Bryobacter aggregatus MPL3: one gene and its partner. The protein of the gene in region 2 interacts with the protein of the main gene of each other region in a pairwise test. Links are inferred from orthologs where the notes say so. Each region holds a gene or a part of one and is shown on either strand. Other genes may lie near its edges.

What was found. The genes of interacting proteins can lie anywhere in the genome.
Region 1: the proteins of priA (region 2) and M017_RS0109070 interact in binary tests that used the Escherichia coli proteins (3 or more experiments, as listed by UniProt). The link is inferred for Bryobacter aggregatus MPL3 from one-to-one orthologs.

What each region holds. Positions count from the first base shown.
Region 1 is NZ_JNIF01000003.1:1,911,102-1,914,774, forward strand. What follows is about bases 881-3,673. They hold M017_RS0109070 (single-stranded DNA-binding protein), read left to right. Parts: upstream 881-1,933; coding sequence 1,934-2,413; downstream 2,414-3,673. Other genes in these bases: M017_RS0109060 (ankyrin repeat domain-containing protein), read right to left, coding at 881-1,582; M017_RS0109065 (EthD family reductase), read right to left, coding at 1,594-1,911; glnA (type I glutamate--ammonia ligase), read left to right, coding at 2,454-3,673. Also shown: 30S ribosome-binding factor RbfA, read right to left, coding at 23-379; more of M017_RS0109060, read right to left, coding at 431-880. UniProt on the Escherichia coli protein: Plays an important role in DNA replication, recombination and repair. Binds to ssDNA and to an array of partner proteins to recruit them to their sites of action during DNA metabolism. Acts as a sliding platform that migrates on DNA via reptation.
Region 2 is NZ_JNIF01000004.1:1,185,052-1,193,045, reverse strand. The notes cover bases 1-3,010. They hold priA (primosomal protein N'), read left to right. Parts: upstream 1-303; coding sequence 304-2,718; downstream 2,719-3,010. Other genes in these bases: M017_RS0124940 (GNAT family N-acetyltransferase), read left to right, coding at 2,718-3,010; xylB (xylulokinase), read left to right, coding at 1-297. In the rest of the region: more of M017_RS0124940, read left to right, coding at 3,011-3,509; M017_RS0124935 (hypothetical protein), read left to right, coding at 3,569-4,108; M017_RS0124930 (gluconeogenesis factor YvcK family protein), read left to right, coding at 4,116-5,141; bifunctional UDP-N-acetylglucosamine diphosphorylase/glucosamine-1-phosphate N-acetyltransferase GlmU, read left to right, coding at 5,143-6,537; tRNA pseudouridine(55) synthase TruB, read right to left, coding at 6,541-7,443; M017_RS0124915 (hypothetical protein), read left to right, coding at 7,503-7,994.

The sequences.
Region 1 (3,673 bases), on a different replicon or contig from region 2:
ACTTTACAGAAGCCACTCGTTTTTAGTCCTTTGGACGCCCTTTTTGGATGCGTTTGAGCAAATCGGTCACCCGGGCCCGAGGACCGAGATTCATTGCAGAGTTGAAGTAAATCTCAGGAGTGTAAAACAGATCAATGCGTTGCGCGAGTTCTTTTCGAAAGTAAGCTTTGGTGGTCTTCAGTACTTCCAGAATCTTCTCTGCTTCTTCGCCTTGAGCCGGAATGTGGACGCTCACGGCCACCTTCTTCATGTCAGGGGAAACCTGCACGTCGGTCACCTCAAGGCCCGCCAAGCGCGGGTCCTCCAGATCGTAAGCGATCATTTCGGTGATCTCCAGGCGAATCGCTTCCGCGACTCGTTCAAAACGGCGGCCTTCCACAACTCTATTATCCGGCCTGTCAGCCCAAACAAGGAAGAATTTCTTTGGCTGCTAGCTGGCGCCGTGTCTGCTGAGGTACCCGGCGACCTCTGTCTTACCTCCGTGCTGGGCCCAGCCGAGCGGTGTGGCCTGCCAAAGTTTGTCCTTGAGATCCAATTGCGCGCCTCGATCCACCAGCAGCGCGACCACCGCAAAATGACCGGCGAGAGCGGCCTGGTGCAGCGGTGTGGCATGGGAGTGGAGATGCGCCGGGTTGTAGCGATTGGGGTCTTCGCCTGCATCGAGCAGCAGCTTCACAATCTCGACCTTGCCGAGTTGCGCCGCAAGGGCCAAGGCCCGATGCCGCTCTTCCACGCCGGCAGCTGGCAGCAGCCGTTTTAGGTCCTCGATCCGTCCCAATCCGGCTGCTACGGGTAGCTGATCCACCCTCGCGCCCCGCTGGACCAGCGTTTCTGCTGCGTTTTCAAATCCAAAGACCAGGGCGGTGACCAGGGGCGAAGTCCAGGCTCCTTCGCCTTGGGCTTCTACGGAAGTGCCGAAGTCGACGAGCGTATGAATCAAGCCCTGCTGGACGCCTGATTCCGCCGGTGGCGTGCTCGAAACCAACATGCTCATTGTCGTGCAGTGGCCGCCGTACATGTCGGCAACTGCGTCTGGCTCGGCACCGGCCTCGAGCAGCAGACGCGCGACCTCGACAGCGTTGGCCGGACTCTTTTGCCGGTAGCTCTCGACGCCGTTTGCGCCCAGGTAGTGCAGCAGTGTGGCGCGGTGAATGGGGGGATCGAAATTAGTCACCCGCGTCGAGCGCGCCTGGATCAGTTCCGGGTGCTTCTCCAGCAGGACTCGAAGGCGGTCCAGATCGCCGGCGATGACTGCCTCGACTGCAGATTCGAAATGAAATACCGCAGAATCCCGATCGGCCATCGCGTGCACCCACTCTGACAAGGCGGCCCAGTCGCGAAAGTTGTACCAACGGGCGATGGCCAGTTCGGCATCGTCCTGGCTCAAGGCCGCTGCTTGGATCTCGTCATCGGAAATCCGTTTCGGCAGCCAGACGACTTTCTCGTCGAGAAAGCGAGGGTGATTCTGGTGGAACAGCTCGATCGCCCAGTGCTGACCGTCTTGCTGCGCCAACAGCAGTGCGGCTGCCTGCTGGCGGTAAGCTGCGAGTGTGGAGTCGAAGGACAGCGGCTGCAGCGCCATGACTCCTTCTATCACAATGTCCGGGTTTGGCTGACCTGCAATTCCACGGGGATATCCGTATAGTTGCCGACATCGCCCAGGATTTGATTGCCGACTGCGGCGATTCCGGCCTGAAAGCCCTCCAGGCGATCAAAGTAGAGGCGGCAAATGAAGCGATAATTCGGCGGCATGCCAGCCGCGAAGCCGGAAACACCTTCATCCACTTCGATCTTCTGCAAACCAAAGGGCTGCAGGAGCCGGCTCACCATCGGCAAGTGCCGGTCGTAGTAATAAACAGTGTCGAAACGGCCCTCACCAGCCGCTGGGTAAAACGCGGTTACGCAGATCATAGCTGTGTTAACTTAACGCTGTATGGCACGTAGCGTCAACAAGGTAATTTTGATTGGGAATCTCGGCCGTGATGCCGAAACCAAGTTCACCCCACAGGGGATCGCGGTGAGCCGCTTCTCCATTGCGACCACGCGCCGCATCAAGGATTCCGGTTCTGGCGACTGGAAGGACGAGACCGATTGGAACAACGTCGTCCTCTGGCGCAACGAAAATCTGGCCCAGTATCTGACCAAGGGCAAGCAAGTCTATATCGAAGGCCGTCTGCAGACGCGTAGCTACGAAGACAAAGACGGCAATAAAAAGTACTCCACTGAAGTGATTGCTGAAGAAGTGATGCTGCTTGGTGGCCGTGGGGAAGGCGAAGGCAGCGGTGGCGGCATGCAGAGTGCTCCGCGTAGCGCTTCTCAGCGTCCTGCCCAAGGCGGCGGTGGCGGCCGCCCGTCCGGTGGCAACTTCGACGACTTCGATCCGGGGATCAGCGACGACGACGTTCCTTTCTAGAGCGCGTCTCTTGGCTCATCTGGTGATAGGCTGAGTTAAAATGACTCCTCAAGAAGTCCTGGATTTTGCCAAGGCGAATGCTGTCCAGCAGGTCGATATTCGTTTTGCCGATATCCCAGGCCTGTCCCACCACATTACCTACCCGATCTCCGAGGTCAGTCTCGACAGTTTCGAGTCCGGTTTCGGCATTGATGGCTCTTCCATCCGTGGTTGGGCAGCGATCAACGAAAGCGATATGCTGCTGGTGCCTGATCCAGGCACGGCCTTTCTCGATCCCTTCACGCGCGTCAAAACACTGGTGATGAACGGTACCGTGATCGACCCGATCACTCGCCAGCACTATGAGCGCGACCCGCGCTGGATTGCGATCAAGGCCGAAAACTATCTGAAAACCACCGGCATCGCGGACACCATCTTTGTGGGGGCTGAGGCAGAGTTCTTTATTTTTGAGAACGTCAGCTTCGACCAGAATATGCACTCGGCTCACTATCAGATCGATAGCGATGAGGGCCATTGGAGTTCCGGCCGGCGTGAGAACAATCTCGGGTACCGGCCGCGCGTCAAAGAAGGTTATTTCCCGGTTCCTCCCACCGATCACTATCACGATCTCCGCTCGGAGATGGTGGAAGTGATGCAGGCTTGCGGGCTCGAGATCGAGTGCCACCACCATGAGGTTGCCACCGCGGGCCAGTCGGAAATCGACCAGCGCTACAACACGATGGTGAAGAGCGCCGACAACATGATGCTCTATAAGTACGTTGTGCGGAATGTCGCGCAGCGTAATGGGAAGACCGTCACCTTTATGCCCAAGCCGCTCTTTGGGGACGCCGGGAGCGGCATGCACGTTCACCAGAGTCTCTGGCGCGATGGCAAGCCACTGTTTGCGGGGGAACTGTACGCCGGTTTGAGCCAGACTGCGCTCTGGTACATCGGTGGACTCTTGAAGCATGCCCGCGCCCTCAGCGCGATTATTGCCCCCACCACCAATAGCTACAAGCGCCTGGCTCCTGGTTATGAGGCGCCGGTCAATCTGGCCTACAGCCGCCGGAATCGCTCCGCAGCGGTTCGCATTCCGATGTATTCTTCGGCTCCGAAATCAAAGCGTGTGGAGTTCCGTCCGCCCGATCCCAGCGCAAATCCTTATCTTTCGTTTTCCGCGATGTTGATGGCTGGGATCGATGGCATTATTAATCGCATCGATCCGGGCGAGTCGCTCGACAAAGACATCTACGATCTCTCTCCCGAAGAGTTGAAGGCTGT
Region 2 (7,994 bases):
CGCGTACGTGCTTCCGGCGGAGGCGCGCAAAGCAGCTTTTGGCGTCAAGTGATGGCTGATGTGTTTGCACGGCGGGTGACGACACTCGATTCGCAGGAAGGTTCGGCTTATGGCGCCGGACTGCTCGCCATGGTGGGTACGGGCGGGTTCAGTAGTGTGCATGAAGCTTGTGCGGCATGTACGAATGAAGTGACCCAAACCGATCCCCGTCCGCGCGAAGGCGTGGCCTACGCGAGAGCACATGAAATCTATCGCACCCTTTATCCGACACTGAAGAGTACTTTCCGCCTGTTGTAATTGGCAATGGCCCTTTTCTGCGATGTCTGTCTGCCCGTCCCACTCGATCAGCCTTTTACCTATGCGCTGAGCGGTGAGGCGCGCGACGTGGCGCAGCCGGGCTGCCGGGTGCTGGTGCCGTTTCAGCAGCGCAAGTTGAGCGGCACCATCCTGCGCATCCATGATGAGAAGCCGGACTACAAAGTACGGCCGATCGAACGCCTGCTCGATCAGGAACCGGTTTTCGATAGCAAGTTGATTTCTCTCGGCTTGTGGGTGGCCCGCTACTACTATGCTCCGGTGGGTGAGGTGTTCCGGATCATGGCGCCGCTTGGCGGGGAAATTCGCCGGAGCAAAGCCTATGGTCTGACGGACACGGGGCGGGACATGGCGAAGCAGAGTCTGCTGGGTATTGTGGATCAGGAGGACGCTTCACTCGTTGTGTTGCAGGCGCTCGAGAGCCGTCCGATGAGTCTGGAGGCGCTCAAGCGCAAGTCGCCTGAGGCTCCGGCGCTGATCCGGGAGTTTCTCCGGAAGGGCTATGTGCGCATGGAGGAAGAGGCGCAGGAAAAAGATCCTTTGCGGGCACATGCGTCGAAGCTGAATGTCGAGATGCTGGCGGGTGCGCCGGAAGGGAAGTTGCCGAAGTGGGAGCGGGAGCTATTGGCTTATCTGCATCTGCATCCAGGCGTGCATCCGCTCGACGAACTCGAGGATATTGTGAAGAACGCGAGCCAGAGTGCACGCAGTCTGGCCCGGCGGCAGCTGGTGAAGCTGACGCCGCGAGTGGGAGCAATTCGCCGTGCCGCCGAACGTCCGCGGCATGCTCTCAATGCGAGCCAGCAGGCCGCCTATCAGGCGATTGAGGCAGGGATCCAGCGGAAGGACTATCAGGCTTTTCTGTTGCAAGGGGTGACGGGCAGCGGCAAGACAGAGGTCTATCTGAGTGCGATCGAGGCGGCGCTGGCGATGGGACGCAGTGCGCTGTTGATGGTGCCAGAGATTGCGTTGACACCGCAGGTGGCGGGCCAGTTCGCCTTGCGTTTTGGCGAGCAGGTGGCGATCCTGCATAGTGCGTTTGGCGATAGTGAGCGTGCGGAGTATTGGCGCAGGATCCGGCGTGGTGAGGCGCGAGTGGTGGTGGGGACGCGCAGCTCGATCTTTGCGCCGATGCCCGATCTGGGGTTGATCATTGTCGATGAAGAGCACGACGGCAGCTACAAGCAGGAAGAGAATCCGCGTTATCACGGGCGCGATGTGGCCGTGGTTCGGGCGCAGCAGATTGGGGCGACCGTTGTGTTGGGTAGCGCGACGCCGTCGCTCGAGACCCGGCAGAATTCAGAACGCGGCAAATATGTGCGTCTGCTGCTGCCGGAGCGCATTGAGCAGCGTCCGATGCCCGCGGTGGAAGTGATCGATCTGCGGCAGGAGTTTCTCGAGACCAAGAAGAATGCATTGTTCTCGCGGCGCATGGTGGAAGCGGTGCGGGAAAAGCTGGCTTTCGGGGAGCAGGCCATGCTGCTGATGAACCGGCGCGGGTATTCGAACTTTGTCGCCTGCCGCAGTTGCGGATACAAGGTGGAATGCATCAACTGTTCGGTGACGCTCACTTTCCATCGGCGCGATCGCCGCTTGCTCTGCCACTACTGTGGTTATGCCGAGAAGGTTCCTGTGTGTTGCGCAAAGTGCGATAGCGAGCATATCCAGTTCATCGGCAGCGGGAGCGAGAGGATCGAAGAGGAATTGCGCGAGGCTTTTCCTAAGGCACGCATCGCGCGCATGGATCGCGACACCATCAATTCCAAAGCCGACTACGAACACATCCTGCATGGATTTCGGGAAGGGAATTTCGATATTCTGGTCGGCACGCAAATGATCGCCAAGGGTCATGACATCCCGAACGTGACATTGGTCGGGATTGTCAATGCCGATATCGGTCTGGGTATGCCGGACTTTCGCGCCGCCGAACGAAGCTTTCAATTGTTGACACAGGCAGCGGGGCGCGCGGGGCGCGGTGGCCTGCCCGGCACTGTAATCCTGCAGACAATCAACACGGAGCACTATGCGATTCGCTTCAGCGCAATCCAGGACTATGAGTTGTTCTACGAGAAGGAACTGCAGTTTCGCAAGGTGATGCGCTATCCGCCTTTTGCTTCGCTGGCGAATGTGGTGATTCGCAGTGAGCGGCAGGAGGAAGCGCTGCGGATGAGCGGAGAGATCGGCGAAGTGCTCAAGGATTTCAAGGAAGGGATTCGGATTCTCGGACCAGCAGAGGCTCCGGTGCCGCGCGTGAATAAGGAGTTTCGCTACCAGATGCTGTTGAAGGCGGCGCAACGCAAGCGGCTGGGGGAAGCGCTGGATCGTGTGCGGGCTTGTGCGGTAGAGCGCAACTGGCCGGCCACCGCATTGGTGATTGATGTGGACCCGCAAAGTCTTCTCTGATGGAACGCGAGCGCGCACTGCTGGTGGCGAATCTGTTCGACATGATGCGGACCTTTGCGGGAACGCGTCCAGGGGCGGCGATCTGGGAAGAAGACGAACTGCTTTGTGTTTACTCCGGCTTGCCGGGCGCTGTATTCAATTCTGTTCTGCTGAAGACTCCTGTCCGCACAGAAGAAGAGCTCAAAATTAAGCTCGCTTATGCCGATGCATTATTCCGCCGGCAGGATGCGCGGTGGAGTCTGTGGCTGGTAGAGCATTTTGTGCCGGACCAGTTGCTGGGGCGAGTGGGAAGGCTGGTGGAGCGCTATGGTTTGACGACGGTGCTGCGCGGGGCTGGGATGGTGGTGGAGGAACTGACGGCGCCCAGCCGCGTCCTGCCACAACTTGAGATCCGGCCGGTGCAGGCTCCGGCTGCGAGATTTGACTTCTGCCATGTCATGTCGGTGGCTTTCCGGACACCACTGGCGACCTTTCTCGATGTCTATCAATCAGACAACTATTGGAAGGGTCCTTTGCAGGGCTATGTTGCTTACTCCGGGACTCGCGCGGTCGGCACGGCCTGCGTGCTGGCAACACAGGGTGTGGTAGGGATTTATGGTGTGAGTGTGCTGCCGGATGTACAGCGTAAAGGAATCGGACAACGCTTAGTTCGCTATGTTTTAGACCTGACCAAACAGGAGACGGGCCTGTCGATGAGTGTGTTGGAATCAAGTGAGGCGGCAATGGCTCTGTACCAGCATCTGGGTTACCGCCGGATTACTGGTGTGAGCGTTTACAACGAGAGCCGTTGAGGGCGCTACAATATGGCGGTGGGTTCGTTGCGGACGAACACACGGATCACAGGAACTCGATGCAGAAGAGCAATACCAAAGCGGGGCCGGCAAAGTTTGCCACTCGTCCTGCGCCTAGCGTGCAAGAGCCATCGGCTCAACAGAAATCATTTGATGCGGCGATGCAGTCGTTTCATATGCGCGACTTTGCCAAGGCGAAGCAGCAGTTTGAGGCTGCCTTGGAAGGCCCGGTGAAAGAAATCGGTTATGCTGCCAAGCAACACCTGCTGATGTGCCAACAGCGTCTGGCGAGAAACACGATGAAGCTGGACACTGCAGAGGATCTGTATAACTACGGAATTAGCCAGATGAACAAGCGTGATCTGGAAGGTGCGCAGGCGAGCTTTGAGAAAGCACTCAAGCACGACGATGCCGACTATGTTCACTATGCCCTGGCTTTGGTGATGGGACTGCGGCACGATATTGCGGGAGCGGCAGCGCACTTGAAACGGGCCATCGAGATTGCTCCGAAGAATCGCGTGGCAGCCCATAACGATCCAGACTTCGCCGAACTGATGCAGCATTCTCCGATTCGCGAATTGCTGCTGAACTCGCAATAGACTTGCGATGATCGCACCGCCACCTGGTTATCAGGATGTAGCGGGTCCGCTGCGCATCGTGTCTCTGGGCGGTGGGACCGGGCTGTCAGGTTTGCTCCACGGCCTGAAAGAATATGCACGCCGCGGTCAAGTGGATATCACAGCGATCGTAACCGTGACGGATGATGGCGGCTCCTCCGGCCGCCTGCGGCGCGAGTTCGATATTCTACCTCCCGGGGACATTCGCAATTGCATGGTCGCCTTGAGTGAGGATGAAGCTCTGCTCGGCAAGCTTTTTCAATACCGCTTTTCCTCGGGAAAGGGATTGAAAGGGCATAGCTTCGGCAATCTCTTTCTGACGGCACTGACGCATGTCACCGGAGACTTTCCGCGTGCGGTAAAGGTGTCGAGCGAAGTGCTGGCGATCTACGGACGCATCTATCCCTCCACCAATCAGAATGTGGGCTTGCGCGCCACGATGGAGGACAACTCTGTCATTGAGGGCGAGACGAAGATCAGCAAGAGCCGCAAGCGGATTCGCCGCCTGGAACTGATTCCGAATAAGGTCAGACCCTTACGTGATGCGATCGAGGCAATCGCCGCCGCGGATCTCATTACGATGGGGCCTGGCAGTCTCTATACGAGCGTGATTCCGAATCTTTTAGTGGACGGCATTGCTTCGGCGATTCGCCGGGCGCAGGCGACCAAGGCGTACTTTGCCAATCTGATGTGGCAACCTTGGGAGACGATGCAGTTCTCGGCGTCAGATCACCTGAAGGCGATTTTCTCCCATGGAGGGAAGGGGACTGTTGATCGGGTCATCTTGAATACGCGGCCTCTGAGCGGCGCGCAGCGGCGACGCTACGCGGCAGAGAAAGTTTTCCCCGTCGAGATGGATTCTCCGCGAATCGAAGAGATGGGTGTGCAGGTGGTGGGCCGTTCGTTGTTGGCTCGCAGCGAGAAAGTGCGGCATGATGCAGACGCCATCGCGGCTGTCGCATTGGAATTGGCAATTGAAGCGCGTGTGCGCCGGATCAATCTTCGAGGGAAATGATATGCAAACGGAATTGAGCGCCATCGTGCTGGCGGCAGGGCTAGGGACTCGGATGAAGAGCCGCAAGGCGAAGGTACTTCATGAAGCCGGTGGCCAGGCTCTGGTGGAACACGTTCTGGATGCTGCCGGAACGACTGTGCCCGCGGATCGCATTACGGTGGTTGTCGGGCATCAGGCGGAACAAGTCCGTGCGTTACTCGCTCCCCGGGGTTGTCATTTCGTGATGCAGACGGAGCAGCGGGGGACCGGGCACGCGGTGGCGATGTGCCGTGGTGTGGCGCCAGAGAATGGTTGGACACTTCTGCTTTATGGGGATTGCCCCTTGCTGACCTCACAGACCATTGCGCGCCTGGTAGCGGCCCAGCAACGAAGCGGAGCGGCTGCGACGTTGATCACCACAGTCCTCGACGACCCGCATGGCTACGGGCGGATCCTGCGCGCAGAAGACGGCAGTGTAGCGGCGATTGTCGAACAGAAGGCAGCGACTCCAGAGCAGCTGCAGATCCGCGAGATCAATTCCGGTATCTATTGCATCGATAGCGAATTGCTCTGGCGGCACATTGCAGAAATCGAGCCCAATCCCGCGTCTGGCGAAATTTATCTCACCGACATCGTTGAGATTCTCCGCCGGGCCGGTAAGCGTGTCGAGGCGCTGGTGCTGGAGGATGCGAGCGAGATCCTCGGGATCAATCAGCGCTTAGAACTGGCGGAGGCGGATCGCATTCTGCGTGCCCGCAAGACGAAGCAATTGATGCTGGATGGCGTTACTATTTTTCAGCCAGAAACGGTAGCCATTGATGCGAAGGTCGAGATCGGACAGGACTCCGTGATCGCCGCCTTTACACAGATCCTCGGCAAGACAAAGATCGGTGCCGATTGTACGGTTGGGGCCGGCACGGTGATTCGGGATAGTGTGATTGCCGATGGAGTGACGATCGGAGAGTACTGCTTTGTCGGTACTTCTGTCGTGGAGACTGGTGCGCAGATCGGACCCTTCAGCCGTTTGCGGCTGGAGAACCATGTCGGAGCTGGGGCGCAGATCGGCAATTTTGTGGAGTTAAAGAAAACGCGATTTGGCGCTGGGGCGAAGGCGATGCATCTGGCCTATCTGGGCGACAGCCTGGTGGGTGCAGGTGTCAACATTGGCGCCGGGACGATCACCTGCAATTTTGATGGTGCCAATAAGCACACCACGGAGATTGGGGATGGGGTCTTTGTGGGGAGTAATTCTACCCTCGTTGCGCCGGTCAAGTTAGAGGCCGATAGCTACATTGGCGCCGGAAGCGTCATTACCGATCCTGTGCCGGGAGACACGCTTGCGCTGGGCCGCAGCCGTCAAGTGAACAAGGCGGGCTGGGTCCAGCGCAAGCGGGCACAGAAGCCGTCGAAGGACTGATTCTCAGAGCACCAGAATGGGGTGGTAGAGGTTCGGCAGCTTTTGTTCGCCGATCGCGATCACGTCGCCTTCTCGGTTCATCGCTTTGACGTACTTGGTGCTTTGGGTGATGCGGAAGGGCGAAGTGCGGAAGTCGCGGCCTTGGCGGATTTGTGATTCCGTTAGCGTGTCGACGGTCTCGGAAGGGAAATTCGGCAGCAGCCTCTCGCCGCGCAACATCGCCTCGGGAAAGCGTCCCTCTTTTGCCATAGATTCCAATTGTTCGAGTGTGAACGCATCGGCAATCGCGAATTCGCCGCTGAGTGTGCGCCGCAGCTCCTGCACATAGGCGCCACAGCCGAGCGCTTGGCCGAGCTCATGGGCAATCGACCGGACGTAGGTGCCGGCGGAGCACTCGAGACGGATCTGTAGGTCCGGGCCTTCCACCTGATCGATCTCGAGGAGATAAACCTCTACCGGAACTGCTTTTAATTCGACCGGCTTCTGTTGCCGCGCCAATTTGTAGGCCGGCACTCCGTTGATCTTCTTTGCGGAAACCGCGGGGGGCATCTGTTCGAGTGGACCACGAAAGGATGCGAGGAGTGGCTCAATCGTGCTGCGATCGAGGGTCACATCGACGTGCTCGCCAACCTGTTCCCCATCACGATCATAGGAATCGGTGGCATGGCCAAAGCGCACGACGGCCGAGTAGGCCTTACGGTCTTTCGTATAGAACTGCGAGAGCCGGGTTGCTTTTCCAACCACGAGAGGGAGGACGCCGGTTGCCAGCGGGTCCAGGGTTCCGAGGTGTCCGACCTTCTTGGTCCCGGCGATCCGGCGGAGCTTATTCACTGCATCGTGCGAAGTCCAGCCCGTCGGTTTGTCGAGCACGACGACTCCGCATAGAGTTTCAATCAGAGTTTCCAACTTACTTCTATTTTCCTTTTATCCCGACTGCATCGCGAGCCGCGATACCATCAAATTTCATGTCAGATAGGCTTTATCTTTCGATCTGGATCGAGAACCACACGGCGTTGAGTATGCATCGCCAGTTCTCCATCGCCCTTAGAAAATTTCCCTTTTCTACGCAGGCGCCTCAGGTGTATTTCCGCGTGTCCGCTGTCGACCCGGCCGAGCCTGCGCTGCAGGAGGAGGTCTTCAAAATGCCGGAACAATTTGAGGATCTCACGGATGCTCTCGAACGTTGGCGGTCTTCGGATGTCTCGTTTGAGGTGGAAGGGTATTGGGACCTTTGGCAGCAATTGCCGGAAGGCTGGCGCCTGCAACCCTCGCGCGTGAATCTGTTCTTCTACGGACCAGCTTTTCCGTCGGAGTTGGGCGAGGGAATCCGAGCCGAACTCGGTGTTGAGGCGACGTTTCTGCCGCAAGCCTGGAATGCCGGGGAACTGCACTACTACCAATCCAATATCAAGAGTTTGTTGCGCTTGGCTGCAGACTGGACACAGTCCTTGAAGGTG